Regions from separate parts of the Brevibacillus jepli genome, predicted to be linked through region 3. Evidence: riboswitches for the same ligand, from Rfam matches in the RefSeq annotation. Region 3 holds a riboswitch; each other region holds the start of a gene.

Region 1 (10,056 bases), on a different contig from region 3:
GTTTGGGTAAACGCGTGGCGATTGCCATCCGCAGAGGGAGTGATGTGCTTGGCTACATTTGGGCACAAGAGGTGAATCGACCGATTACCCGAGAAGATGATGAGATTCTCCGCCAAGCTGCACGCGTGGCTGTCTCGCGTCTCATTCAGCGGCAGGGAAAGCGCAAGGCGGAGGAACAGCGGCGCAAGGAATTTCTGTGGGAGCTGTTGCTGGGGAATCACAGCAGTGAGACCGTCATTCGCCAAAAAGCAGACAGCTTGCAAATGCAGCTACCGACCTCTTATTTAATCTGTATCATTGAAGCGGCAGGCGCGCGTCTGGATCAGTACTTGTATCCATTATTAATGCGTGACAAGCTGCTCTGGGTTGTGGACGGCTCCCAAATCATCTTATTGATCGGTCTGTCCGAGGCGAAAAAAGACAAGAGTGATGTGCTCATTCGCAAGGTGGAGCAGTTCCTGTCCGATTCGCTAGGCAAGCTCGAAGCGCATGTCACGGAAGGACGCCAGGTGATCGCCGGGTACGGCAGAGATTACAAGACGTATACGGATATTGTGAAAAGCTACAGGGAAGCGCTACATGCGGTCAAGATCAAGAAGCTGTTCCCGCGAGAAAATGAGGGCATTCACGGGTACCATCAGCTTGGGATATATCGATATCTGCTACAGCTGAAGCAGTGGGAAGAGGAGCAGGGCTATCAGAATGAACGGCTGGAAAAGCTTCGTCAGTACGATCGCGACAACCAGACTATGCTCTTGACGACATTAGAGACTTTTTTGGATGCAGCAGGCAAGGTCAACAAGACGGCTGAGCGACTGCACATTCACATCAATACGCTGAGCTATCGATTGCGGCGTATTGAGGAAATCATCCGTGTCGATCTCGACAATATGAACCAGCGGGCTGCCTTATACTTAGAACTGAAAATAGCAAAATTGGATGGGGAACAGTAGTTTGTTTGTGAATTTTCACAAATGAAAAGATGCTAAAATTAAAGGAATCTCCAAGGAGTATGCCGGAAGATACGCTGTACAATAATAGTAATCGCAAAGAAATCGGCGTTTCCAAGGAGGACATACTTATCATGATCGTCGGAATTCCTAAAGAAATTAAAAATAATGAGAACCGCGTAGCAATTACCCCAGCAGGTGTAGCTGCTCTCGTACAAAACGGTCATTCGGTTCGTGTAGAGACAAGTGCAGGTCAAGGTAGCGGTTTTACGAACGAAGATTACACAGCAGTAGGCGCAGAGATCGTCGAAACAGCAGCAGATGCATGGGCGGCTGACATGGTGATGAAAGTAAAAGAGCCACTCCCTGCTGAGTACGGATATTTCCGCGAGGGTCTGATTCTGTTCACCTATTTGCATCTGGCACCAGAGCCTGAGTTGACGCGTGAGCTTCTCGATAAAAAAGTGATTGCAATCGCTTACGAAACCATTCAGCTCGACAATGGCGCACTGCCACTGTTGATGCCGATGTCTGAAGTAGCTGGGCGTATGTCCGTTCAAATCGGTGCTCAATTCCTGGAAAAGCAATACGGTGGAAAAGGCGTTCTGCTCGGTGGCGTACCTGGCGTACCAAAAGGCGAGGTCGTTGTCATTGGCGGCGGGATCGTAGGTACGAATGCAGCGAAAATGGCGCTCGGACTGGGTGCCAATGTGACGATCATCGATGTAAACGCAGACCGTCTGCGTCAGCTGGATGACCTGTTCCAAGGCCGCGTTCAGACACTGATCTCCAATTCCTTCAATATCGCAAACGCTGTGAAAAAAGCAGATTTGCTGGTAGGTGCTGTACTCATTCCGGGTGCTCGTGCTCCACGTCTGGTAACAGAAGATATGGTAAAAGACATGACACCTGGCTCTGTGATCGTAGACGTAGCGATTGACCAAGGTGGATCGATTGAAACGGTTGATCGCATCACGACCCACGACAAGCCAACCTATGAGAAGCACGGTGTGATTCACTACGCAGTAGCGAATATGCCTGGTGCAGTCGCTCGCACATCTACATTGGCACTGACCAACGTAACGGTTCCTTACGCTGTACAATTGGCGAACAAAGGCTACGCACAAGCGATTCGTGACAACAAGGCTTTGGCAAAAGGGGTAAACGTTATCGACGGTAAAGTGGCTTACAAGGCAGTGGCAGATGCACACAACCTGCCATATGCTTCTATTGAAGAAGTTTTGCTGGTGAAAAACTAGCTTCAACGGTAAATAGAAAAGAAGAAACTGCTTGTCCGAGCTTACGGCAAGCAGTTTTTTTTATTCATTCATTCGGCCCAAGGGGGTCAGGGTATTTCACCGGATCCATCTTCATTTTTCCGGAATCACTTAAGTACATATTCACCTGAATTTCGGTCAGGGAATCAGGTGTGAGCTTATTGCGCTTGCGTATTTCGTACTTTCTCCAAGCCTGGTAGTCTTTTTTAAACAAACCTTCCTCCAAGCTATACAGATCAACCCCTGCTTTGACTCCTTTTAGAAACGTCCCGCGAATTTGCTCGGCTACCTGTTCTTCGGAGTTTTTTCGCACGAAAGCAGGCGTAACGGTACTCATCAGTTCACGAATGAATCCCTTTAGTCGGACATTGACCTGATAACGAGGATACTCCCCGGTGGTAATCGGAATAACCTCCAATTCAACGTGCTCAATGCGCATTGTTGCTTTGGGAGTGTTGTTTTGTCTCACAATGAGTCCTGCAAATTGCGTGTCATTATTCATCCACCGAAGCCCCATTAGATCACGACTGGGGAAGTAACCCTTCCAATGTCCACGATAAATGGCGTGGATGCCATCGATGGAGAGGCGAGAGATGAAAGTGTTATTTTCTTTCCAGGAACGCTTGTAAAGCGTGATGTTTGGCAATAATACGGTGTTCGATGGCTCCCAAAAGCTCGAGATAAACCGATAAAATTGGAGCGGCTCGATAAAGGAACGCTGCTGGTAAACATCCTTTGGTTGATGCAAGAGAGAGTCCAATGGAGAAAATCCGACCAAAGAATGAGAGCTTAATACTTTGTCAATCGGCTCCCGCGTTCCGAATACCCATTTGGTGTAACGAATCAGACCGTATCTGTTCATAATATCGTGGGAGGTGAGAACGCCCTTTTGCAAGAGGCGCTCATGAAATACGAGGGAGGATACAAAGCCTAGAAACACGGGTACCTGTGCGTTTTTTTGCAGATTATCAAAGGCAGACTGAAGTGTTTTCCCTTTTCCGATCGAAATGGTGGCAGGTGGCGATTGCAGGGTGGTTGATGACTCCTGCTTGGCGACGGTAGACAGATCGGTGGATTGGGCGTATAAAACATACTCGTTGTTGACGTAATCAATGCCCATTGCAGATAAATAGCGAAGGTCCTGAATCGATTTCTGGTCCCAGCAGCCGCTAAGAAGAGTCATTGCCAACAGCAGCATTGCCGAAGCAATCCGCATGCACTTCATTTGTTATCGCCACCCTTGGCATGCCTCGTCCGAAAAAAACCGGTCATGGACTTGAACAAGACATTGAGCAGTGTGGACAAGGAGTTGGATGAGCCCATCAAAATATACGATCTACCAAAGGAGGTCAAGGTGGACAAGTAGTACACGATGGCAATCATTCCAAGGACAAAGCCGTACATGCCGATGGTTGCAGAAAGGAAGAAAACAGCGAAACGAGCTACGGTAACTGCTCCGCTTAATGCCTGATTGACCAGTGTGAAGGACGCAACGACTGTAAGGGAGCCGATAAACAGCATCGAGGGAGATGTCAGTCCTGCACGAATGGAAGCATCCCCAATAATCAGTGCGCCGACCAGTGCTAGAGTTTGCCCGACGTTTTTGGGTAAACGGGCCCCTGCCTCGCGCAGAAATTCAAAGATAAACAAGATGATAAATAGCTCCATCGGCGCGGAAAAGGGCAGCCCTTTTCGGCCTTGTGTAACGGTAGCGAGTAATTGAAAAGGATATTGCTCGATATTATAGGCGGACAGTGCGATCCAGAAGCCTGGCAGAAAGATTGCGATCCAAAATCCACCCAGGCGCAGCATGCGTTCCAGCCATACATAAGTTACAGGATACTGATCATCCTCGGGAGATTTGATCAGTTCGAGCAAGGTAACAGGTGCCACGATGCCTAAGGGCGAACCGTCTACCAACACGATAACCTTACCTTGCAGCAGCATGTAAATCGCAAAATCAGGACGTCCCGTATAATCAACCAATGGAAACACGGAACGAGTGTTGTCGCTCAGCAGTTTTTCCAAAATGGCGCTGTTCACAATTTTTTTTGAGGTACATTTGCGTAGTCTCTCACGCATCATCTCTACCAGACCTTCAGATACACCGTCTGTGATATACATCATTCCGACTCTTGTACGCGAGCGCGTCCCGAGAACAAAAGGCTCATAGGCCAGGGTAATGGTTCGCATGCGCTTGCGAATGAGAGCCACGTTCGTGGAAAGATCCTCGACGAAGCCGTCACGGGGACCTTTGATCGAAATCTCCGTATTAGCTTCCTCAGTGCCGCGCTCTGGCCGCTTGGAGATATCCCAGGCAAATGGCGGGGAGTCTCCAATGAAAATCAGCAAATCTCCTGCAAACAGTCGCTCAACCCACAGCTCTGGATCGGTGAAGAGTGGGAAAAGAGGCAGAGAACGCAAATCACCAATAGCCAGGAATCGCTCCAGCTGTGGCAAGGCCGTATCTTGTAATTGACGTACGTCTGCAAGTCCTTCGCAATAAAGCATCAACACAGGCTGGTCTTCGGTAGTGACTGTGCGCATAAAAACGACATCCGCACAGTGTGCGAATTTTTCCCGCAATTCCTCTTCAAGGGTCATGGCCTATTCCCTCCTGTCTGGGTGGCTTGCGCAGAGTAACCAGAATGAGTGCGAGAGTAATCACTAAGATAATGACTAAGTAAAGCGGATAGTATACGTGCGTCAGGAACGATACGAACTGCATGTCACTGAAGGGGAGGCTGGTAAAGGCGATCATGCTTCCAGCTAGAAACATCATCATGAATTTGCGCTGTTTTCGGGTACGGATTGCGAGTAAATCTCCCAAGAGCAGCAAGCAAATAGTGATACGTATAAAAGCGCCAGCAAGCCATTGAAAAATCGAGAAAAACTCCATATTCTCGATGTCTTTTCCAATCGTGAGTAGCCGCCATTGCTCAAAGGCTGGAAAGCGTTGACGCGCAGACTCCACGGGTCCAAATTCAGCAATAGCCCCTGTCAACGGACTGAGTGTTAGCAGAAGCGTGATACCGAGCATGACCAAAAAGTGCACAAGGCGAAATGGCTGACGGACATGATGCTGGAGCAATAGCAGCAGAAACAGCTCCGTAAAACCGCCACCTACGTAGAGCATCCCGTGAAGCAGAGGACGATACCCTTGCTGGAAAAGTGGCAACAAAAGACTATAATCCTTTTTAGGAATATTGCCAAAAGCAACGAAAAATCCGAGCAACACGACTATGGGCAGCAAGATTCCTGCTGTGATTCCAACGGAGGTCATTCCTCCAATAGATGCGAGTACACATAGCCCCATCAAGGCAAAAGCAGTCACCCACTCGGGCGTTCGCGGCAAATAGTTAACGGTTGTCCATGTCTGCGTATCGATCAGATTCGTTAGCGCCATCATGTACAAACAGATCATGATCGGGACGAGCAAGAGATGGCTGACGAGTTTTCCTGATCGTTGCGAAAGCCATTCATACAAGGACTGTTGGTTCAAACTTCGATTTACGACAAACAAGAGATACACCCACAAGGAAAAGGGAATACCAGCAAGCAACACGCTAAACCAAGCATCTCTTCCAGCCTTACTGAGTAAGAGGGGGATGACGGTTACGTGGTTCGTAATGCCGATCGTCAGCATCATCACCATGATGGCTTGGCCAATCCCGATTTTTCCATCCACTTTCATAAAAGACTTGTCCCCCTGTGCGTGGTGGTGCTGTTAGGATTTGCCTGCTCACTTGGAAATATGTATCATGCATAAAGGTTACCTCCTCCCGAAAAAGTGTGGTATTCTACTATGAGGTGTAGAGGTAGAAACGGAGTAAGGAGTGCAGCCGTGATGTATCAACTCATACGAAACTATCTGTTTAAGCAGGATACGGAAGAGATTCATGAAAAGACAATTGGTGCCTTAAGGCTGGTAGAGGATTCTGCCCCAGGCAAAAGTATATTGAAGATGATGTACCAAGTGAAAGACGAGCGTCTGGAGAACAAGCTGTGGGGGCTGACTTTTCCCAATCCAGTTGGACTTGCAGCTGGTTTTGATAAAAATGCTGAGGTTTATCATGCGTTAGGTGCGTTAGGTTTCGGGTTTGTGGAAATCGGGACGTTGACGCCGCAGGGGCAGCCTGGCAATCCGAAGCCGCGTTTATTCCGCTTGCCGGAATATCAGGCAATCATTAACCGGATGGGCTTCAACAATCACGGTGCGTATCTGGCTTCCCAGCACCTGGTCGATTACGCCTATTCAGACGTTCCGATCGGGATTAATATCGGGAAAAACAAAGTAACTCCGAATGAGGAGGCGGCCAGCGACTATAGCAAATGTATGGACATGCTCTATGCATACGGACATTACTTTGTGATTAACATCAGTTCTCCCAATACCCCGAATCTGCGTGACTTGCAGGAAACGGAGAGCTTGCGTCATTTGGTTCGTGCGGTAAGGGAAAAAGCTTCTGAAATGGAATCACGCAGCATCAAGAAGAAGCCGATTTTGTTGAAAGTAGCACCAGACATGTCGGATGAGCACATGCGTGATGTCGTCCACGCCGCGGTAGAAGAAGGCATCTCGGGAATTATTGCCACCAATACGACGCTGTCACGCGAGGCGGTTGAAAGGCATCGTTATGCCGAGGAAGCGGGCGGCTTGAGCGGAAGACCGCTTACGGAGCGTTCTACTGCTTGGGTGAAGGAAATTTATCAAGAAGTAGGGGATAAGGTACCAATCGTCGGCGTCGGGGGCATATTTACCGGTGAAGACGCCTACGCGAAAATACGCGCAGGGGCCAGCCTCGTTCAGGTTTATACGGGGATGATTTATCAGGGACCAGGTATCGCCAAGCAAATCAACAAAAAACTGCTCAAGCTCATGAAGCGTGATGGTTTTAATCATATTAGTGAAGTGATTGGCGTAGACGCAAAAGAATAGATAGAACAAGTACGCATAAGCCGATGGCTCCGTTCGTAGCGGATCATCGGCTTATGCGTTTTTGCTTATATTCTTCCGCTTTATGTAGTGATCCGGTATAATGATGTGGGGCAAACATGAATTGTCTGCCAATTTCATATTGTCGGCGTTAGGTGCCTTTATGTGACGCATAAAGGGTAACAGGGAATCGGGTGAAAGTCCCGAGCGGTCCCGCCACTGTAACCAGGGAGCTCTCTTTGAAAGAAAACCACTCATTTTCGTATGGGGAAGGACAAAGAGCGCATGGATCTGGAAGCCAGGAGACCTACCTAGTAGCCACACCCACAAAAACCTTCGCGGAAAGGAGCGGTGAATACGAGGCAATGAGGCTGTGCAATCAGTCTATTGTTTTGTGCGCGTATCTCGTCCATTGATGGATGGGATTTTTTTGTTTGTACGAAAGAATGAGAAGCAGTGAAGGAGGAATGAACATGAATCGATCACGTATCGTATCTACTTGTCTGTTGATCACGGGCTTTGTCCTTTATTTTCTTTTGAATGAACCAGAGACAGGACATGCGATGCACATCATGGAAGGGTATTTGCCATTATCCTGGGCATTATTTTGGTGGGCTGTCTTCTTGCCGTTTTTTATTCTCGGGCTTCGCTCGATTAACAAAATCGTCAAAGAGCATCCAGAGATGAAGCTCCTGATAGGAGTGGCAGGAGCTTTTGCGTTTGTTTTATCTGCACTAAAAATTCCATCCGTTACAGGCAGCAGCTCTCACCCGACTGGAACGGGTCTTGGCGCCATTATGTTTGGGCCTTTCGCGATGTCTGTGCTAGGGAGCATGGTGCTCTTGTTTCAAGCCTTGCTTTTAGCGCATGGAGGTTTGACTACGCTAGGAGCAAATGCTGTATCCATGGCAGTAGTAGGACCACTGGTGGCATACGGAATCTACCGGATGATCATGAAAGCCAAGGGAAGCCAACGTCTGGCTGTTTTTGCGGCGGCGGCCTTGGCTGACCTTGCTACTTATGTAGTGACATCGATTCAACTGGCACTGGCATTCCCGGCTGAATCTGGCGGAGTGCTGGCCTCGTTTGCCAAATTCGCAGGAATCTTTGCATTCACACAAGTACCGCTTGCAATCAGTGAGGGTCTATTGACCGTCCTCGTCTGGAACTGGTTGTTATCCTATAACGCAAAAGAGCTGACACAGCTCCGTTTGCTCAAACGGGAGGAATCGCTGTGAAAAAAGGATGGAACTGGCTATTGCTCTTGGGGGTAGTCGTACTGGCTATTGTCCCGCTTTTATTGGTACAGGATTCGGAATTTGGCGGCGCAGATGGCGTGGCAGAAGAAGCGATCAAGGAAATCGCTCCGAACTACGAACCGTGGTTTCAACCGCTGATAGAACCACCAGGTGGAGAAACGGAGAGCTTGTTGTTTGCTGTACAGGCGGCATTGGGAGCCGGAGTAATCGGCTATGCTGTGGGTTTGTACAAAGGTCGGTTGGATAAGCGGAAAAAATGAACTGGCAGCAGCTTGATTCTCTTTCCTATCAAAATCGGCTGAAGCTTTTGCCGCCAGTCCACAAGCTATTGCTGGCGAGTGCATTGTTACTGCTCGTCTTGGTAGGGCATGTATGGATGCAGATGGCCGTCGTTGTCTGGATGACGGTATGGGTAGTGGTGTACGCTCGTATTCCTGTCCGTATCTATTGTTTATTTATGATGTTGTCCCTCTCGTTTTTTGTTGTGGGACTCCCTGCGTTATTGGTGGAAGGGGCGAGAGCAGGAGAAGTGCAGGTCCAGTACGTCGCATCGTGGGAGCTGGGTTCGTATGTGCTCTATGTGCCACTCTCATCGTTTGGTAAGGTATGGATACTACTTTGGCGTACCATGGCGAGCTTGACTTGTTTTGCTTTCATTTTGTTTACCGTGCCGTTTGCGGAGATCCTGCAGGTGCTTCGCCGACTGCGTATCCCTGTCATTGTGACCGATCTTTTGATGATCATGTATCGATTTATCTTTGTATTGTTGACGATTTCACACCAGCTCTGGATTGCGCAGCGTTCTCGTGGAGGCCATCGTGGTTTTTTGGCGACACTTCGAGATGCAGGGGTTCTTGTTGCTCAATTGTTCATCAGAGCGATGCGCAAATACGAAGCCTTGTACAAAGGAATGGCGGCTAGAGGATTCGGAGAAAGCATGCAGGTGCTCTCTTTTCATACGCATACGCGTTCGCGTCGCTATGAATGGGAGTCGATAGCAGGCTGCATCGTACTGATCCTGCTAGAGTGGTGGACAGGAGGCTGGCGGTTATGACAGCGCGGTTGTTGGAGTTCATCGATTTGCATTACACGTATCCGGGAGGGCGGAGGCCCGTCCTGTGTGGGCTGTCCTTATGGATTCCAGAGGGGAAAAAATGCGTCCTTCTGGGTCGAAACGGCTGTGGGAAATCCACCTTGTTCTTGCATGGCAACGGGATTATCCAGCCACAGCAGGGACAGGTGCTGTGGAAGGGGAAACCGCTTGTCTACAAACGAGCCGCACTGCAAGAGATGACGCAAAAGGTAGGCTTGGTCTTTCAAGATCCCGAGCATCAGCTGATCGCAAGCACGGTCGCGGAGGATATATCCTACGGATTATGCAATCAGAAGCTGCCTGCGGACGTAATCCGGGCAAAAGTAGAAAAGGTGCTGGATGCATTCGGGTTGAGAGAGCTGGCAGATGCTCCGATTCATCACTTGAGCCTTGGACAAAAGCGGCGTTTGGCACTGGCGGGGGTCATGGTTATGGAGCCTGAGCTTTTGCTCTTGGACGAGCCTACGGCATATCTGGACCGTTATCAGACGAAAAATTTGCTGAGAGAGCTCGATACCATTCATCGGCAAGGAACGACTGT
Region 2 (10,056 bases), on a different contig from region 3:
CACTGCGGGAATCCCCGTTCACATCAAGTCCTTGCAAATTGTCCCAGTAGTTTTTGTTTAAATTATTGTTCTGACTATCCTGGGCTTGCGCTTGGATGACGTTGGAGACAAATTGGTTGTCGGTTAATACGTTGTCAGATGAGGCCAAAAACTGCATGCCGATAAAGTTGAGACTGAGTAAATTGTTTTTGACCGTAATTCCGGATGATTGCTCTAAATACAGTCCTACGCGGTTGCCCTCAATCGTGTTGTTTTCCAAAAGCGTATCTTGCACGGTAATCAGCAGAATTCCTTGTGATCCAGGATTTTTTTGCTGCTTCAAAAATTGATTCCCGGTAACCGTCAGATTGCGTGATTCCATCAGTTGGGAACCCGTTACGTTTTCCATTCCAATGTTGTTGATGACGGTCGTATCAGAGGTGCCCATGAAGTGATAGCCGTAACGCGATTTCGTCACCAGATTTTGTTCCAGATGGTTTTGATCACTGTTCTCGATGTAAAATCCATCTGCGACATTCGTCACCTGATTTTTAATGAAGCGGTTATGATCCGATTCAAACAGGTCGATTCCGTTACCTCTTATCGCTTTTTCTGTTTGCTTTGGCTTTACTTCGGGCTGTGCACCGTGATTATGTCCAGTACTGGTCGTTGGGCTGCCATCGCCTTTGATTTTTCCGATGACTTGAACGTTATGCAGCGTATTGTAGTCTGCTTGCCGTAATTGAATGCCGATCCCTTTCGTTTCAACGAGTACGTTCTCCAGGAAGTTTTGGTCGCCACGGATGACAAGAGCGGCAACTTCACTGTTGATTCGTTTGTCCACGATATGGATTCCTTGCACGCTCACATTGTCGCTTTCAATCGTGAGCGTTGCCTCCTCCTCGGTCGGATTGATTACCTTCACCTGACCACCGGCTACCAATTGAAGAGGCTTCGTAATTCGTATGGGTCCCTTGTACAAGCCTTCCGGGATGGTAATGGTATCATTCGGACGTGCTTGATCAATCATCGCCTGCAGGGAGTCAGAATCCGCAAGCGTTGCTTTTGCTGCGAAGGGCAGTTCAAGTGCGGCGATACTCAGTACGGACGCAAAAAGTAGCGGGAGAAATATTTTTCGATTGTTCCATCTCAAAGACAGGGTGCATCCTCCCCTATTCCACTAGAGAGCTCTCTTGTTATAGCCGGACATCCGGCTGCTAGCTACATTCAGGATAACAGTCTCTTTCCATTTTCGTATGACTCAATCGGGCTATAAAACGTGTCAAAAAACGCAACGATTATCAAAAATGGAAGAGAACCAGAGGCTTACGTCTGCGCTGGAATTGTGTAACCAAAGCGGTCATACTAAAGGAGTGAGAAGGAAGAGACGAAAAGGAGAGACGATAAATGGATGTAAATATAGAGAAGGCACTGCGGACGACATTAGAGTATTGGGAACGGATGAAAAAGAGCCACGAAGACGACGCAGAGGACGATGCGAATCAGTTTGAGGCATCGTTTTACCGCATGATGGAGCAAATCCGCGAGTGGTACGATCAATTGGAGACGAAGCCCAATACAGTAGAGGATGCACTGCTTCTTCCGGACATGGCGGAGGTGGCAGAGCAGCTGCCCGTGGAGATCGTGTTGAATTTTGAAACAGAGCTGGAATTGATCGTGGATGGGCAAATACGGGAGGAAGATGAGAAATACGATTAAAAACAGGGAACTTGTTGCATCCTATCCTTGACATGATTTACTAGAATATTGTGTTTGGGGAGGGTAAGCACAAGTGGTACCTACTCTGTTGTACGTCATCATCTTCATTCTTCTTTTGCCACCACTCGTTTTTTTCGGTTACATGTATGTCCTGTCCAAACAGCCGAAGCACTCCATTATTCGGTCTCATCCGTTTTTGGGGTGGATGCGCTATTTGCTGGAAAAGCTCGGGCCTGAACTTCGTCAGTATTGGTTTGATGACGATACAGACGGTAGACCGTTCTCCCGAGCTGACTTCGTCGGTCTCATGTATGCGGCGAAATACCGGACGGACCTGATCTCGTTCGGAGGCAAACGTGATTATGAGAAGCCCGGCTTCTATTTGTCCAATGCGATGTTCCCGAAGCTGACGAGTGAGCTGCGGATTGATAATGAAAACGTCGTCCCCGGCAGAAAATACGAGATTACCCATGAAGGATTGTTCACGAGAAGGGAAAAACTTATCGAGGAACAAGAGGTAAAGCCGTGGTTGTTGCATGACGAGGATGTCATTGTTGTGGGAGAAAACAGGAGGCAGCCTTGGCGGTTGAAAGGAATGTTTGGTGCTTCAGCGACGTCCTTCGGTGCAGTCGGAGAGAATTATATTTTGTCCACCGGGCATGGGGCGCATATGGCAGGCGGCTCTTGGATCAATACAGGAGAGGGTGGCGTCGCAGAAGTCCACCTCTCGACAGGCGTAGATATCATTTCGCAAATTGGGCCTGGAATGTTTGGCTTCCGTGATGACAAGGGTAAGTTTTCGATCGAAGAATACAAGAAAAAGGCAAGCATCTCGAACATCAAGGCGTTCGAGCTGAAATTTCATCAAGGGGCGAAAATTCGAGGAGGTCACCTCGAAGGCTCCAAGGTTACGGAAAGAGTAGCGGCGGCAAGGCTGGTACCGGTGGGACAAACCGTCAATTCACCGAACCGCTTCGAGTTTCTTACCAATCCCGAGGAAGCATTGCGATTCATCGCCAGCTTGCAAGAAGCGGGAGGCAAGCCAGTTGGTGTGAAAATCGTCGTTGGCGATCCGAAGCGGTTAGAGCCGTTTTTTGAGAGTATGCTGGAGCTGTCCATTTTCCCGGATTTCATTACGGTAGATGGCTCAGAGGGCGGTTCCGGTGCGATGTTCAAGGCGATGGCGGACGGTATGGGCTTGCCGCTCTTCGCCGCGCTCATCATTCTCGACGATACGATGAGGAAATACGGTGTACGGGACCGCATCAAAATTTTTGCTTCCGGTAAGCTCGTGACTCCTGACAAAGTAGCCATCGCGATGGCATTGGGAGCGGATTGCGTCAACTCTGCGCGCGGCTTCATGATTGCAACTGGCTGCATTATGGCGATGCAATGTCATACGGGTAAATGTCCGACAGGGGTCACTACGACGGATTCCAAGTACCAGGAGGCGTTGGTGCCGGCAGAAAAGCAGTGGCGTGTCATGAACTATATTTTACAGCTGAGAGAAGGCTTGTTCTCGCTGGCGGCCGCATGTGGTCTGGAAAGTCCGACTGAGCTTAGGCGAGAGCATGTCGTGTTTACGAACGAAAGCGGGGAGACCATGCGTGTGGTTGACTTGTTTCCTTACCCGGTCGTGTCCAGATAAGTATTTACAAAGAAGATAAATAATGGTATTATGAATGAATCAGGCTATAGTACACCTTCCTTCTAACCAACTCTGATTTTAGGGGTACTGCTTTCCTGATTTTTTTATGCCTATTCCACAATGAAAGAAGGCCGTATGATCCTGTGAAAGCGATCATGCGGCCTTTGTTTATCTATCGATTAGGATATCGTGGTTTGCCCAGGCTTCCAGTCCATGGGGCACAATCCGCCTGATTGCAGAGCTTCGATTACACGGAGTGTCTCATCAACGCTTCTGCCAACCTTGGCGTTGGAGATGACTGCGTATTGCAGGATGCCTTCTGGATCGATGATGAAGCTGCCGCGCAGTGGAGCTTTAGTTGCTTCGTCCAGTACGCCGTAGGCAATGGTCGCTTCTTTGCTGTAATCAGAAGCGAGCGGGAAGGAGAGTGGGCCGATGCCGTCGCTCGATCTCATCCAGGCTTTGTGTGTGTGGATGCTGTCGCCGCTAATGCCAAGCACTTCCACATTCAGATCCGCGAACTCCTTGATCCGGCGGTTGAGGCTGAGAATTTCGGTTGGGCATACTTTGGAAAAGTCAAATGGGTAAAAGAACAAAAGAAGCCATTTGCCGCGATAGTCTACCAAGCTCTTCGGTAGGGGAAATCCGTTGTCAAATGTAACGGTGTCCATCGTAAAATCGGGTGCAGGAAGTCCAATACGTGCTGTCATAGAGCGATCTCCTCGTTTCTGATACCGTATGTCAGGTTCTGGTATCAAAGTAACACGAATGATAGGGAGAATCAATCAGTTCTGAATATCGTAACTGTTTACATGATCCTTTTGCAGGAGTAAGAACACGACAGGAATGAAGGCGATGAGAAAGCAACAGGCGGCGAGAATCGGAAATACGGACAACTCCAAAACAGCACGACCGAGATAGGTTTGCCAGCCAATGACTGCTAATCCGAGCAAATAGGCGATGCCTGTTACATGGATGAAGCGGGCATGTTTTTTTCGTCGCGCTAACCAAGCGACAAAAGGTACAGCTTGCAGAGCGTGAAAACCAAGACCGTGAAGCCAGATAATATTTCCTTGCAGTCCGACTACACGACCATCGTTAAAAGAAATCCAAATACCTGCTACAAAGGAGAGCATAACTGCGATCATCGCATAACGAATGCTCACTACCAGCTCCGGGTTCAGGGAATAAGATTTCCTGCGAAAGTATTGGGCCGCTAAAAATACATAAAAAAGGACAAGAAGAAGTGCGACAAACGTAAAAATAAAACTTACGGCTTCGTCAAAGGGGGCGCCATTTTTGACGAACCTGGGGTCCACACCACGAAAATTTTGTACCGTTTCTGCTGCGTAAGAATAGAGAGCGAGCGCGATATACGACCAGCGAAAGAAGGCACGGCTTATCGTCCCCATACCTGAAAATGGAATGATTGCAGCTGTCGACAATAAAAATATGCCGAGCGCAGCATTGAAGGAAAACGCTTTCGAAACATCGCCATAAGGAGCTACGGGTCCTCCGTAGAGCATGACCCAGATCGCGCATATGACAGCAAGCAAAAATCCAAGCAGCCCGGTATACACTAACCATTTCTCGCCCTGAAATAAAGGTGGGCCTGTATGACTACCAGCAACAGATTGATTCATAAAGAAGTTACACCCTCCTGTAAAGTTTTGGTATGCTGGTTTTTACTTTACAGGGAGAAGAAATACGTTTTAACCGGCAGCAGATTGAAATCGAGATGGGTCTATAGACTGATTTGAGAGTAATACGTGCGGAGGAGCTTTACGGTATGGAAATCTTGAAGTAAAATGGATAAAAATTACAAAAAGGAATAAAAAATCAGGCTATCGTACTCCTTCCTTCTGAGCTAATGGTGTAGTTCCACATTAGGGGTACTCCTTTCCTGATTTTTTTACGATGCCGATGAAAAATCAAATCTACCTTCGCAGGAAAAATAAAATCGTCGTACAACAGGGGCAGCATGAACTGCCTGTCTCTTATTTAGCTGCCGGTTTGCGCAATATTGAGAGCTTGGGGTATACCTTTTCACTAGAATTGCTGGAAAAAATCCGGACGCTGTCGGAGGGAGAGTTTTTCGCGCTCTATTCGGACGTGGTAGCTGTGCTCAAAGTAAAGATCGGGGCATCCCGACAGTACAAGCCGATGTATCCGAATTTTCCTAAGCAAGTCATGGAGGCTAGCGATGGTGAGTTGTTTGTAAATGCGATCATTCATTATTTGACGCTGGACCTTCCTGTGCACGAAGTAAAAAAACGATTGCCTTTACTGAGAGAATCCCGCCTGAAGCTGATCCATCTAGGCACAGACGAAGAACTGCTTCAGCTAGGGATGAACCTGCTGCGTGCCAATAGCTCCCTATCTGCTACTGACAGAGAAGATTTGGAAGGTTTGATTCAGGGGTATGAACACATAGCCGAAGCTCTACCGAGAGAGATTCCCCAAAAGGAAAACGTCGCGATCGCCGCAAGTCTTTTGCTCAAGTATGACAAGCTTCCTTCTACTTTTTTTGACCAACACTGCAAGACTGCGACAGATGTATTGCGTCTGGCAGTGGCGCTGTCTGACGGGGATGTGAGCTTGGCCACGCCTGCGAAATTTCGCAAGTTCAAACGCTCGGAAAGAAGACTGCTCCTCCGCCTGCTGGAAGCCAACTCGAATATCGTAGAAGACATGAATCGTTACAAAAACAGATGGATTCGTCTCGGGGAAATCTTGCATCCGTTTGAATACAAGGATCGCTACCCGAAAACGGCAGAAGCATTTGATATTTTGCGCAACAATCATAAGTTCGAGACGTTCAATAGCCAAGTGGAGCAGGCATTGGCAGGAAGAGATGTGAAAGCGGCGATCAAGCTGCTCGAACAGCGTCCGGGGGAATTTGCCCGTCGCTTGGATCATTTGTTGCGGTTATCCGAGCAGGGAAGAACAGTGCTCGCAACCTTCGAAAGGGTAGCGTCGGGAGTATCGACCCCTGTCCTTTTGCAAGTGATGAATCACTTCGAGAAAAGGGATAGCTACGGGGCGTGGCGGACCTTTTTCCCTAAAGGGCAGGTGGCTAAAGTGCAGGCGATCGACAATCGATTGCCAAAACTGCAGGAGGAGATCAGATGGGAAGCGGCTGACATTTGCCGGACCTCCTTGTTGAATCGTTTTGCCCAATTGCCGTCGCTGGGTAACGTCTATATCGATCCGCGACTACAGGAGCATCTCGTTCCGTTTTCTATGCGATCCGCGAGCAAAGCATTGCGCACGATTGCTCGTGGCTCCAGGCTGTCGATTCCAGATGGAGGGACCATACGCTTTTTCCTGTGGTGGAGGGAAGGGGTAGTCAACGATGTCCCTACAGGCAGAGTCGATATTGATTTGTCTGCCGTGCTCTATAACGAGGATTGGAAATACATGGAGCATATTTCCTATACCAATCTGCGTTCGGACCAGTATCAAGCGTGTCATAGCGGGGACATTGTACAGGCCCCCAAGGGTGCGTGCGAATTTATCGACATCGACATTGATTCTGTCATCCGCTATGGCGGTCGATATGTCGTCATGAACCTGTACTCGTTTACGAGTCAGCCTTATTGCGACTTGCCGGAATGCTACGCGGGCTGGATGATTCGTTCGGCGCCACAGACAGGGGAAATTTTTGAGCCGCAGACCGTACAGGACAAGATTGACCTCGCCGCAAACACGCGGATATGTATCCCGGTCATTCTTGATCTTGTGGAGCGAAAAGTGATTTGGACCGATATCTCCCTGAATTCCGATCCGCGTTTTGCTAACAATGTGGAGTCCAATGCCGGTGGGGTGGAGCTGATGGGGAGGGCTCTCACCTCGTTGGTGAAGCCGACTCTACATGAGTTGTTCATGCTACATGCTCAGGCGAGAGGGACGCTGACTGAGGGAGCTGACGAGGCAGATACGGTATTTTCCTTGGAAGAGGGAATTACGCCGTTTGATACGGAGATGATCATGGCGGATTTTATGCAGTGATTGGATCGTAACAAATAAGTAAGACCGTCAGGCAGTAAATGCTGACGGTCTTTTTCATGGATGCTACTTCTTACATCGACATAACCCCGCCATAGATTGGTTCCTGCTGTGTGTTTTTTGCCCAGGTACGTGTGCCGTACTCGAAATGCCACCATTCTTTCGGATAGTTGACGAATCCAGCAGCAGTCATCAAATGATAGAGCAGTCGGCGATTGTCTCGTATCTCGATGTCTTTTGGCGCAGGCTGTGCGAGCTCTTCATAGTGGCGAGTGGAAGCCAATTCACTGAAATCATCGAAGTCTGTCCCCATCTCCAGCCAGCCATCAGGTCCTGCGATAGTCAGGTCGATTGCGCCACCAGATAGGTGAGGAGACGGTTTGGAGAGGTCTGTTGTCGGGAGAGCGACGAATTTGCTCAATTCTTCCGTGAGTGCGGGCCCTTCCTGCCAGCCTTGTAAAAACAAGGCTTCACGAAATCGTTCATACAACGATGCTTGTACCTCGAACGAGCGCCAACCGTCCAACACGACTAGCTTGTAGCCTTCAGGCAGTTGCGCGGCTGCCATGGCGAGCCTGTGTGCTGCGCCTTCTCGTAAAAAGGCTTCTGGCTGCGCCCCGGCATAGCCCTCATGGTAGTAGACGGGGTAAACGGAGATTTGGGCCGAAAGTGACGAGAGTGAAATCATCGGTTCACCGCATTCTTTGATCGGCAGTGGGCTTGGCAGGACCGTGTCTGGTATCTTTGGAATCGGAGGGAAGGACATAACTACTCACCGCCTTCGAACGTTTTGCAAATCATTTTGCACATCACATATGGTAACGAAAATCGAAAGGTAAGTAAACGCAAGGATACTTAATTTTCTGCAAATAGAGACCTGCGACGAATCGGCAGCTTTTGCTAGGAATACTGGGGAGCTTTTGCTATTATTAAAGCAAGTGCTTGTCAATGAAACGAATGACATTTACATATGAAAGAGAAACAGGTCCTTGTTTTTGCGAAGCCGATTCGCAGGAGCAAGGTTAAAAGGGAAGATTGGTGAAAAGCCAACGCGGTCCCGCCACTGTAAGAGAGTAGCTGTTCTTCAAGGCATCATGCCATCCACTGCCCATCCGGGAGCGGGAAGGAGAAGAAGAGTGATGATCCTCAAGCCAGGAGACCTGCCTGTTTTTATGTTTACACTGATTTCCTTCGGGTCAAAGGAAGAGGTGAGGATTGTTGCTTTTCAGCTATCCGCGCTTTGTTTTTCCTTATGTACTGGGGGAAACAGGGCGCTTTTTTTGTTGGCTTCGGAAAGTATTTGGAGGAAACATCGGAGTAAAATACGTCACTTTTTGAGGTGGTCAAGATGGATAAAAACGATAAAAAACGAGGCTTAACTCTCGTATACACGGGAGACGGCAAAGGGAAAACGACAGCTGCAGTCGGTTTGGCTGTACGGGCGACCGGCCGTGGGAAAAAGGTGCTGATGGTTCAGTTCATCAAGTCGCCAGATCGTACATACGGAGAAAAGATTGTTTTTGATAAATTGGGGATCGAAATTGTGCAAAAAGGCGTCGGCTTCACGTGGACGAAGACACCGGAGGAGCATCGTCAGGCACTGAAGGAAGCGTGGGCTTTTGCGAGCGAAAGGCTCTCTTCCGGCGAGTACGATGTCGTCATTCTCGATGAGCTGAATAACGCATTGGCCATTGACCGTTTTCCGATTGATGATGTGCTGCCATTGACCGATGTTTTGGAAGCGATTCAAAACAGGCCAAGCCATATCCATCTCGTGATTACGGGAAGGGCAGCGAAGCAGGAGATCTTGGATATAGCCGATCTGGTAACAGAAATGAAGCCGATCAAGCATTACTACGATGAAGGGATTCCGGCTGTGCTGGGGGTAGAGTTTTGAAAAGCACAGGGGTAATTGAAACGTATGGTCATGGTGGAGATGTGCTGACAGCAGCGCAGCGCTTTGGTGTAGATCCCGGTCAGTTTCTGGATTACAGTGCCAATATTAACCCGCTGGGGATGCCAGCAAGCGTCCGTGAGATGCTGCTGGCTTCGCTGGCTGCTGTAGCGCATTACCCAGACCCTGGACATCGTGTGTTTCGCCGTGCATTGGCGAATCGGCTGCAGATGTCGGAAGAATGGTTGTTGCCTGCCAATGGAGCAGCTGAGGCGATGGCATTAGCGATTCTCGGGCTTCAGCCACAAACAGTTGGCGTAGTCTATCCTTGCTTTTCGGAATACGCGCAACTTTCCGAGCAGTTTGGTGCCCGTGTCATTGGCTGCTTCGGGAAGGAAGAGCAAGGCTACAAGCCTGATCCTGTAGAGCTACATGCTCTTTTTGCACAGGCTGACCTCGTATTTGTCGGGTCACCGAACAATCCAACGGGAATCCTGTACCAGCCGGATGAGCTGCTCCAAATGGCGGAATGGACGAAAGAGACCAATACGTGGCTCATCGTGGATGAGGCTTTCCTCGATTTTGTGGAGGAAGAGCGGCAGTATACATTGGCGACGCAGCTTGCTCGCTTTCCCCGCGTGATTTTGATGCGTTCGATGACGAAAATGTACGCGATTCCGGGATTGCGTCTGGGCTATGCGATTGCGCACCCGCAAGTCATTGCGAAAATGCGCGAGAAGCAAGTGAGCTGGAGCGTGAATACATTGGCCCTGCTGGCTGGAGAGCTGTGCCTGCAAGAGCAAGCTTA
Region 3 (10,056 bases):
ATCCGCTCTTCCATCTCTTCATCGGTGATTTGTGCAGTCGCAATGTAAACACCCGAGGAGCCCAAATGAGCCGCGTATTTTTCCGCAAATGTGCTTTTTCCACTGCGGGCTCCTCCTGTAATCAGTACGATCATGCTCCGCCCTCCTAATCGTGCTCTTATACCTGCGATTGCAAAATAATTTGCGGCAAATGATGAACAGGATGCTCCATGACGATTGGTCTCGTTCCGTATACAGCCTCGATCCTGTCACTTTGCAAAATGTCTTTTGGTGCGCCGACACTCATCTGCTTTCCTTTGTGCAGCATCAAAATGCGATCGCAATAAATGGAGGCCAGGTTCAGATCATGCAGCACTGCAACGACCGTTACCTGTGTTGACTTTTGCCATTTTCGTACGATGTCCATGAGTTGAATCTGGTAACCGATATCAAGGTAAGTCGTGGGCTCATCGAGCAGCAGCACCTGAGGTCTTTGAACCAATGCCTTTCCCAATGCGACGCGCTGCTTTTCCCCACCACTCAGCTGATCCAGTGTACGATCTTCCAAATGCTCGAGACCGAGCATTGAAACAATCTCGTCGATGAGCGGTGTGACATCCTGCTTCTCTTCCCCCAACCAGTTTTGGTGTGGAAACCGCCCCATCTCCAATACCTCTCGAACGCAAAATCCGACAGGCGGCAATCCTTCCTGCTCAAGTACAGCCAAAATTTTGGCGAGCTCCTTGCGTGAATACGAATGCAGCTTTTTTTCCTGAAGCGAGAGATCTCCTGCATCCGGCTTGATGACACCGGAAATGATTTTTAATAAGGTTGATTTCCCGCTTCCGTTGGGCCCGATTATGCCGAAAAATTCTCCCTTGCTCACGCAAAAATCGATGTCGTGCAAGACAGGTTCATCCTGGTACGATTTTTGCAAGCTGCGCACGTTGATCATAGACTCACTCACCTCTTTCCCAACCGTTTATTTTTCTTCAATAAATAGGCGAAAAAAGGTGCTCCCAGAAATGCTGTCACGACACCGAGCGGGATTTCCGTCGGGCTAAGTAGCATTCTTGCAAGAGTATCGGCCCACAGCACATAAATTCCACCGCAGATCGCAGCCAATGGCAATAAGATGCGGTAATCCGGGCCTACTAGCAAACGAACGAGATGCGGTACGACTAGGCCAACGAAACCGATAATTCCCGCGATAGACACCGCCGCTGCTGTCAGGAGAGTCGAGACAATCAGAACAACCAGCTTTGTCCGATCCACATGTACGCCTAAGTGTGCGGCCTGCCGCTCTCCCAACGCAAACAAGTTCAGGGAACGCGAATAGCTGATGAGCACCATTCCTCCTATAACCAAGTACGGAACCAAGACGTACGTGAAGTCCCAGCCTCGAAACGACAGGCTGCCCATGAGCCAAAACACAATCTCATTCACCGTCTGATCGGATAACGACACCATGAAGGATACAAGCGAGCCGAGAAAAGCCTGCACGACTACCCCAGACAAAATGAGCGTCTCCGTTTGCAGCTTTCCTTGCGTGCTCGCGAGCCCGAGAACAATCCACAAGCTGATCAGCCCTGTAAGAAACGCGACGACTGGCGTGCTCCATGCTCCCAAAAAGGTTATTTGCAAGCCGAAAAGGATCAGAAAGGCCGCTCCGACTGCCGAACCCGATGCCACTCCCATCGTAAACGGATCAGCGAGGGGATTGCGCAATACTCCCTGAAAGCCCGCTCCGGCAAGAGACAAGCAGGCGCCGATCAAGACAGCTAATACGACGCGCGGAAAACGAACCTTCATGACGATCTGCTCAGAAGACTCTGGCCACGTTACTGTTACCCACTCAGACAGGCCCGGGATTTGATGAAGCAGGATGAGCCATACTTGCGAAATGGGGAGGTGTGCCGCTCCCATTGAGATGCTAATGACTACAGATGCCAGCAGGACGAGACTGCTTACTCCTCCCCATACGATCAATCGTTTCTTCATTTTATTTCACCAAGTCTGGGTAAATCGCCTTGGCTACTTCGATCAAGCCTTGCGTAATACGCGGACCAGGACGGGAAAGAATATTTTGGTCCATGCCAAAGATTTGCTTCTCTCGGATGGCCTTCATTTTATCCCAGCCACTGCGTTTTGCGATCATATCCTCTAGCTTGACGCCAGTCTTTTCATCGGTAATTCCATTCGCGTACAAAATGACGTCTGGATCACTTTGCAAAATCTTTTCCTCACTGATCGGATTCCAGCCCTCGGTATCTGCAGCGATGTTCGTGGCTCCTGCCAGCGTGATGAGCTCGTCCATGAATTCACCTTTTCCGACTGTCCAGCCTGGGGAGAATTCCAAGTACACCTTTTTCTTCTCTTCCGGTTTTACATTTTTGACAGCAGCTTGAACGTACGCGATGTCTTTCTTCATTTGCTCAACGACTTTTTCTGCTTGTTCCTGCGTATTCGTGATAACGCCCATCGCCAAAATGTTGTTCAGGATGTCGTCCATCTTGGTCGGATGGGTAATATAGACCGGCATGCCGAGTGATTTGAGCTTGTCAGCCACTGGCTTTTCCATCGAAATGCCACCGATGACCATATCCGGTGTCTGAGCGAGAATGGCTTCCTCATTCGGTTTAACGACTCCGCCAATTTTTGGCTTTGCCTTCGCCGCTTCTGGATAATCATCATAGTCTGAGACAGCTACGATCCGATCCTCCAAGCCTAATGCGAACAAAATCTCCGTCTCAGCAGGTGACGTCGAGACGATTCGTTCAGGAGCTTTTGCGAAGGTTACTTCTTTTCCTGTCGCATCCGTGACTGTCAATGGATACGTTGTTTGTTTTGCTGGCTGCGCTGTATTCTCTTGCGGTGCTGGCTGTGGTGCGCTCGTTTGTCCACCTGGTGCCGGTTGACTGTTTTCGTTGCCGGCACAACCTACGAGACTCGCTGCAACGAGTAAGGGGATCATGAATCGCAATGAACGTTTCATATGGTAAACTTCCTTTCTGCATGTCTGATTGACTGTCATTTCCAATAAAAAACAAAAAAATCGACCCTTGCTTCCAATTCGGAAATCAAAGGGTCGGCACTTCAGGACAAAACAAACCTCTTGCATTGCTCCCTGAAATAGGCCGATCCTTTCCGCGAAGGCGCAGGCACTAAAACAAACAGGCAGGTCTCCTGGCTTACGGCTTTTGATCATGCCGTTTTACAGTGGCGGGACCGCGTCGGGTTTGCACCGACTTCCCTTTTCACCCGGTCTTTTGATAATAAGACGAGGCACCTGTTTGCTGATACGTTTTGAAATTGTCGCAGTCCATGACTCATCCTACATCATAGCATTCCTTGGGAGAAAAAAGAATGAAAAACGCCTGAACAAAAACGATCAGGCGTTTGTAAAACTTTCTATTTTTGTCCGCGTTTATGCAAATAATCAAGGATTCCCATGGCGCATACTTGTAAATCGAGCTTGAGCACTTCATAAACCTCATGCTCACGGCCGATTCCCTGTGACTGCAAGTGATCGGTGACGCGACTGAAAAGATTGCTGGCCAATTCATCGTATGTTTGTTCAGCAGCAAGAGCAGACTCTCCTTCCGCCACAAACACTGGGAGCCACTCCCTTATTTGGCGGTATGCATCCTCTACCTGCTCCGTCATACCATAATGCCCAAAGTAAATTCGGCGCAAATGCCGGTCTTCAAAACGACAAATGGATTGTTGCATCGCGTCCGGATCAAACTGATTCGGAGAGGTAGAAGGCAGTACGAGGTGGATACCCTCCTTTTTAAGCTGTGGATAGAGTACACCTGCTGTATCACCCGTGAACATACCTTGGCTTACTGGGTCGTAAATACTGAAATGATGATTGGCATGACCAGGGGAATCCAAAAACTCCAGCACACAGTTCTCTCCAATTTTCAGCGTATCCCCGTCCCCTCGAATCAATATCCGTTCCTCGGGAACAGCCTCAATCGGCTCAAACAAACGGTCAAAATCGTCATGATAAACAGCTCTCGCCCCTGCGATCAGTCGGCTAGGGTCTATGAGATGGCGTGCACCTTTTGGATGGACGACGACCTTTGCATTCGGACAATCCTTCAGAAAAAGTCCGGCTCCTCCTGCATGATCCAAGTGAATGTGTGTGACGATGATGTATTTCACTTGTTCGGTCGTATAACCCAGCTGGGCGAGACCTGCCTTGATATAAGGTACAGAGGGGCTTGGCCCAGTTTCTACCAAAGTCAGTTCTTCTTCAGCGATGACATACGTCCCCGTCCGTTCCGCCCAGCCCATATCGAAACCGTCTATTAAATGAATACGTTCCCCTAAGTAGATTGGCTGTGTTGATTGCATGTAAATGCTCCTCCTTTTCAAAAGCCATTCTGTTTTGTTGATCGAATATTTACACTTTACCATCTATTTCGAACGCCTTGGGGATAAACAACACAAATTCTTCATAATTTTATCGTAATATAAGGGCAGCAAAAACAATTCCATTATCTGGAGGGGTGCAAAAATGGGTCAGCTTTTTTCTGAATTACGACCTGAGCATGAAGCGTTTATCAAAAAGCAACGGATGTTCTTTGTTGCCTCAGCTCCTATGAACGCAGATGGTCACGTGAATCTTTCACCGAAAGGTTACGATTCTTTTCGCATCATATCGCCTACGGAGGTCGCTTACTTGGACCTGACTGGAAGTGGAAATGAAACCAGTGCACACCTGCAGGAAAATGGCAGGATTACGATCATGTTCTGTGCATTTGAAGGCCCCCCTCTCATCATGCGCCTATTCGGCAAAGGAACGGTTATTCTCCCAGATACGCCTCGGTGGGATGAGCTCGCAAGCGACTTTCCACTTCTGCCCGGTGCTCGTCAAATCATTACCGTAAACATACAGGAAGTAAAGACTTCTTGCGGCTGGGCTATCCCCTTCTATTCCTATACAAAAGAACGCGACACCCTTCAAAAATGGACCTTGGCTAAAGGCGACGAGGGAATCCTTTCTTATCAACAAGAACACAACGTCGTAAGCATGGATGGATTGCCAACACCATTGGGACAAAAGCTTTTTCCTGTAGCAGATGGAGATCATTAATGGTAAAACGCAAAGAAGCTGCCTTGCTCGCAGCTTCTTTGTTTGAATCCTCTTTACTTGCTCGTATAAATGACCACTGCATCTCGGAGAAACTCGGCAACACCAGGCTGCTCCTTATCGTAGTAAGCCGTGAAGCGCGGGTCATCGACATACATCTGGGCAACACCTGCGTGAGCTTCCTTACTGTAGCTGTCCCAATAAAAACTGAGCCATTGGCGGTGAAGATCAGCCGCTTTTTGTGCAAGCTCATGAGCAGGATCTCCTGTCGCAAAAGCCTGCGCCAGCGTCTCATGCAGCTCTGCATTCAGCTTCTCAAGAGTGGCATACTCCTGCTCGGTCATCCCTTTTAGCTTTTGATTGGACTTTTCGATCTGGTCATTTCCATATTTTGCGCGAATTTCTTCTCCGTACTGTGCCTCGTTGTCGTCAATCAACTTTTGTTTGAAGCCTTCGAATTTCTGTTTGTCACTCATGGTAATGGTCCCCTCTCTTTGTGCTAACGTCATGTCGACATTGGCAATTAACGCGTCCAATTGCGCTCGTCTTTCCAGGAGCTTCTCGCGGTGCTCCCGCAGTGCCCGTTTGGCATCAAAGGTTGGTGAATCCAGGATCTCCTTGATTTCCTCCAAGCTCACACCCAGCTCTCGGTAAAAAAGGATTTGCTGCAATCGATCAACCTCTGGCTGTCTGTAAATGCGATACCCTGATGAATTGATTCTCGCCGGCTTGAGAAGGTCAATTTCATCGTAGTATCGGAGCGTCCGGGTGCTGACACCCGCCAGGAGTCCTAGCTTTTGCACCGTATATTCCATGTTCATTCCTCCTGACAAATTGATCGTACACATTTACGGACCGTCAATGTCAAACACATTTTAATAAAAAATTGGCGTTACTCTATTTTCATTATTTGCTAAAATATAGGTAAATCAATGCGAGGGGAGGATTTCTGATGCTCTCTATCCTTTATATCGTCGGCTTTATTGGGGTCGTACTTGGAGCCGGATGGGGATTGACAGGTCTGATCAGTCTCAAAGCACGAGACAAACATGCCATCAACCATTACAGTGACGATGTTTATGCACAACAAACCTTGTACCAATTGCACAACAACAATTCTAACCAAGGAATTTAAATAGAAAATGGCTGCCCGCATCTTGTGCATAGGCAGCCATCCTTATTTCTTACAGTGCTTGGAATGTATCGGTCAATACCGGTACGATTTGTTTTTTACGGGAGACAACGCCCTTCAGAACCGCTTTGTTGTCCACCAATGTTACTTGGTACGCTTTTTCTACTGCTTGTGTTGCGCTGCCGAGTGCGATCGCAACAGAGTCATTGTTCAAGATATCCGTTACCACGAACACGAACAGGTCCAGACCTTTTTCAGCGATGTTCGCGTTCATAGCCGCTTCCAGTTCGCCTTGGCGTGCGAGGACATCATTTACGTCAACCGCATTAACTTGCGCGATTTCTACTTTCGCATTGCCCATTTGGAATTCTTTTGCATCCAGTGTGAGCAGTTGTGCGATTGTTTTGTCGCTTAAGTCTGCCCCTGCTTTTAGCATCTCCAGACCGTACGCTTCCAGATTGACACCCGCGATTTCAGCCAGCTCGTGAGCTGCCGCTACATCTTGCTCCGTGCATGTTGGAGATTTCAACAGCAATGTATCAGAAATGATCGCAGAAAGCATCAAGCCAGCCATCTCTTTTGGAATATCTACGCCGTTTTCTTTGTACATCTTTTTCAAAATGGTTGTGGTGCAGCCAACTGGCTCAGCACGGAAGTAGAGAGGATTGCTCGTTTCAAAATTCGCGATACGGTGATGATCGATCACTTCAACCACTTGCACCTGCTCAATATCATTTGCGCTTTGTTGACGCTCATTATGGTCTACGAGGATGACTTCATTCACTTCATTCGCAACTGTTTCTACTTGGCGAGGTTCTTTTACTTGGAAGTAATTCAACACAAATGCTGTTTCGCTGCTGATTACACCCAGGCGTACAGGCTCTACATTCGCGCCCAGTTTTGTTTTCAAGTCAGCGTACACCAGTGCTGAACAAATAGAATCCGTGTCTGGATTTTTATGACCGAAGATTAGTTTTTTTTCCATCATCCATACTCCTTAGTCGTGTTTTGGCGTCAAAATTATACCATAGGATAGAGGATATTCCCAAGTTACATTATAGGTTCAAAATAGGTTCAAAGTCGATCATTGAAAATAATGTTTTGAATATCGATTGGATTGAAAAAGGAGGCGATGTGAGATGAAGGTGGCAGCGTTGTATGACATACACGGGAATGTGCCTGCCCTACATGCTACATTGACGGAGCTCGAAGCGGTGAAGCCAGATCTTATTGTCATCGGGGGTGATATCATCTCGGGGCCGATGCCCGTCCAGACACTTGAATTGCTCTTCCAAGTGGAGACTCCCGTGCAATTCATCCGTGGAAATGGGGATCGTGAAGTCGTCCTTGCTTTTGACAGTGAGGATCAGCATCTGGAAATGTCTGATTCTGTGCGAAAAATTACATCATGGGTGGCGGAGCAATTGAGCGACTCTCATCGTGACTTCATTGCCCGGCTTCCGCTTACATACACGTTAAAACGAGATGATTGCGAAGACGTGTTATTTTGCCACGCCATTCCTTATAATGACGAGGACATTTTCACCCCTCTTACTCCAGATGAAGTTGTTCACTCTTACTTTCACGGGGTTCAACAACCGACTGTTATTTGTGGACATACGCATATTCAATTCGAACGTCGCCTTGGCGATCTGCGTATTCTCAATGCTGGAAGTGTAGGCATGCCGTATGCCGACAAACCTGGTGCATACTGGTTACTGCTTGATGGTGACAGCTATGAGCATCGCTTTACACCTTATGACATAGAGACTGCGGCAAAACAGATAGATTCTGCACACTATCCGCAAGCCCAGCAATTTACGGATGAGAATGTACGAAAGATCCCTACGGCTCAAGAAGCTATGGAATTTTTAGAGACAATGGCACAGAAAAACCGACCCTCTACATCGTAAAGGGTCGGCTGACACACATAGCTAATTCAATTAATCGTCCCAGTCTACGTCCAGTACAGCACCTGTCGCAGCAGAAATCTCCAGATCTACTTCCTGTCCTTTGGCCGTTTTCACTTCCACTTCATATACATATTGATTATCGTCTTCATCCAGCTTAATGGACTTGATGCTGCCATTCACTTTAGCCAAGGCGATTTTTTTCGCTTGCTCTACACTAATTTTCACTTGTTGATTTTTCCACTGATCGTCGTTGTCGTCGTCATTGTCATCGTCGTCATCATGATCAAGGTCCTGCCACACCTCGCCAGTCATGGCATCTACGTATACGTCAATCTCTTGATGCTTGTTTCTGATCTCTGCTTTGTAGTAGAGGAAACCATCTTCTTCATCCAGCTTCCACTCGGTAATCGTGCCAGACTGGACATCCCGAACTTTTTTCAGTGCTTTTTCAGGCGTGATACGCACTACCTTCGCCCAGTTGTATGGAACATCATCGTCGACCTGAAGATAAACGGTAGAAGTGCTCTTTTGCTGTACGCTGTTATATTGATTGCTATGTGCGAAGGCTGTTACGCTGAGGCTCCCTACGATAAGTGCTCCTACCATGGTCATGACTACTTTTTTCATATGATCTCGCTCCTTTTTTCGACCGGTTTTGTTTGATCTCCTTTATCATAAAAAGGTCAGATGAAGGAAAAAAAAGAGAGAGATTAGAAATTGATGAGAAAATAGAGGAGCCCTCTCACAGAATTCATGATTGCCTACAAGCAACAGCGATTAACAAAAAGAGCGCATGTTTTCTACTGGCAAAAATGATCGATTCCGGCTGTAAATCGACTCAGATGAAGCATCCGCGCTTTTGCGTGCTTCTGGTGTCATTTCGTATAATGAAAGCAGTCGAGAGGACAACAGCCGACTCGATGACATACGAAAGAGAGCGTGAAAAGCAGTGTAATACATATCGTTTCTAACTACTTTCTACTTTTACTTATGAGAAGGAGAAACGATTTTCGGTGGAATCACCACTCACGAAAAACATCTTTTTTTGAATCTATTTTCTCGTTACCGTACAAACGGTTGTGATGTCCGTCATGACCTTGGAAGTGAAAAATCCCGCACGTATCCAGTTGACGGCACAAGCAACGCAAGCGATATCGTATGCCTATACAGAATCAGACAACCGAAAATAAATAAAGGCACTCTACTAATCTTGTAGAGTGCTTATTAATGTCTTTACAAGAAACCATTCATGTGAAGAAGGAGTGACAGCAGGATGCGGAAAATGGAAGTACGTCCTTATGAAGCGCGATGGGCGTCAGTGTTTAGAGATGAGGTGCTGTTGTTGCAAAGGATTTTCGGTGACGAGCTAGTTGAGATTCATCACATTGGCAGCACTGCCGTACCTGGACTCTCGGCAAAACCCATCATCGATATCTTGCCAGTGGTCCGCGACATCTCGCGAGTGGATGATTACAACAGCGAGATGCGGGCACATGGTTACGAACCTCGGGGAGAGCTCGGCCTTGCAGGCAGGCGGTATTTTCCAAAGGGCGGTGACAAACGCACCCATCATGTCCACGTGTATCAGGTAGGTCATTGTGCTATTCATCGCCATCTGGCTTTTCGCGACTACCTGCGTGCTCATCCTGATGAGGCCAAGCAGTACGGTGATGTGAAGCAAGAGATGGCCAAACGATTTCCCTGCGATTCTGGCGGTTATGTAAAAGGGAAAGAGGCATTTGCAAAAGCACTGGAGGAAAAGGCGCTTATTTGGAAAGCCTTAGGGCAAATTGAATAAATACAATCTCAGAGGTTGTATTCAAAACCATGTGCTGGAAGTATTTCTCGATAATAGCAAAGGGGCGTTTATTCAGACTGGTATAGACTGAATGTAAACGCCCCTTTGATAAACCCACTTAGTGCCCCACCAT

What was found. Region 3 has a riboswitch for cobalamin ahead of AB1L17_RS26140 (ABC transporter substrate-binding protein). Riboswitches for the same ligand answer to the same signal wherever they lie in the genome.
Region 1: another riboswitch for cobalamin. It lies ahead of AB1L17_RS12205 (energy-coupling factor ABC transporter permease); the one in region 3 lies ahead of AB1L17_RS26140 (ABC transporter substrate-binding protein).
Region 2: another riboswitch for cobalamin. It lies ahead of cobO (cob(I)yrinic acid a,c-diamide adenosyltransferase); the one in region 3 lies ahead of AB1L17_RS26140 (ABC transporter substrate-binding protein).

What each region holds. Positions count from the first base shown of each region.
Region 1 is NZ_JBFEFW010000009.1:161,578-171,633, reverse strand. Features, by position in the region: gene AB1L17_RS12235 (PucR family transcriptional regulator) at 1-953, shown strand, start outside; gene ald (alanine dehydrogenase) at 1,085-2,209, shown strand; gene AB1L17_RS12225 (Ger(x)C family spore germination protein) at 2,274-3,452, opposite strand; gene AB1L17_RS12220 (spore germination protein) at 3,449-4,831, opposite strand; gene AB1L17_RS12215 (GerAB/ArcD/ProY family transporter) at 4,821-5,921, opposite strand; gene AB1L17_RS12210 (quinone-dependent dihydroorotate dehydrogenase) at 6,075-7,166, shown strand; cobalamin riboswitch at 7,300-7,492, shown strand; gene AB1L17_RS12205 (energy-coupling factor ABC transporter permease) at 7,637-8,401, shown strand; gene AB1L17_RS12200 (cobalt ECF transporter S component CbiN) at 8,398-8,682, shown strand; gene cbiQ (cobalt ECF transporter T component CbiQ) at 8,679-9,476, shown strand; gene AB1L17_RS12190 (energy-coupling factor ABC transporter ATP-binding protein) at 9,473-10,056, shown strand, end outside.
Region 2 is NZ_JBFEFW010000021.1:21,988-32,043, forward strand. Features, by position in the region: gene AB1L17_RS21190 (right-handed parallel beta-helix repeat-containing protein) at 1-1,018, opposite strand, end outside; gene AB1L17_RS21195 (hypothetical protein) at 1,387-1,698, shown strand; gene AB1L17_RS21200 (glutamate synthase-related protein) at 1,772-3,346, shown strand; gene AB1L17_RS21205 (peroxiredoxin) at 3,526-4,056, opposite strand; gene AB1L17_RS21210 (hypothetical protein) at 4,132-4,989, opposite strand; gene AB1L17_RS21215 (TerD family protein) at 5,270-7,357, shown strand; gene AB1L17_RS21220 (M15 family metallopeptidase) at 7,428-8,120, opposite strand; cobalamin riboswitch at 8,321-8,536, shown strand; gene cobO (cob(I)yrinic acid a,c-diamide adenosyltransferase) at 8,703-9,251, shown strand; gene cobD (threonine-phosphate decarboxylase CobD) at 9,248-10,056, shown strand, end outside.
Region 3 is NZ_JBFEFW010000033.1:9,450-19,505, forward strand. Features, by position in the region: gene cobU (bifunctional adenosylcobinamide kinase/adenosylcobinamide-phosphate guanylyltransferase) at 1-134, opposite strand, end outside; gene AB1L17_RS26130 (ABC transporter ATP-binding protein) at 158-934, opposite strand; gene AB1L17_RS26135 (FecCD family ABC transporter permease) at 943-1,980, opposite strand; gene AB1L17_RS26140 (ABC transporter substrate-binding protein) at 1,982-2,974, opposite strand; cobalamin riboswitch at 3,139-3,287, opposite strand; gene AB1L17_RS26145 (MBL fold metallo-hydrolase) at 3,391-4,341, opposite strand; gene AB1L17_RS26150 (pyridoxamine 5'-phosphate oxidase family protein) at 4,505-5,083, shown strand; gene AB1L17_RS26155 (MerR family transcriptional regulator) at 5,137-5,895, opposite strand; gene AB1L17_RS26160 (hypothetical protein) at 6,033-6,215, shown strand; gene AB1L17_RS26165 (manganese-dependent inorganic pyrophosphatase) at 6,265-7,197, opposite strand; gene AB1L17_RS26170 (metallophosphoesterase family protein) at 7,352-8,125, shown strand; gene AB1L17_RS26175 (PepSY domain-containing protein) at 8,156-8,752, opposite strand; gene AB1L17_RS26180 (GrpB family protein) at 9,399-9,923, shown strand; gene AB1L17_RS26185 (FmdB family zinc ribbon protein) at 10,042-10,056, opposite strand, start outside.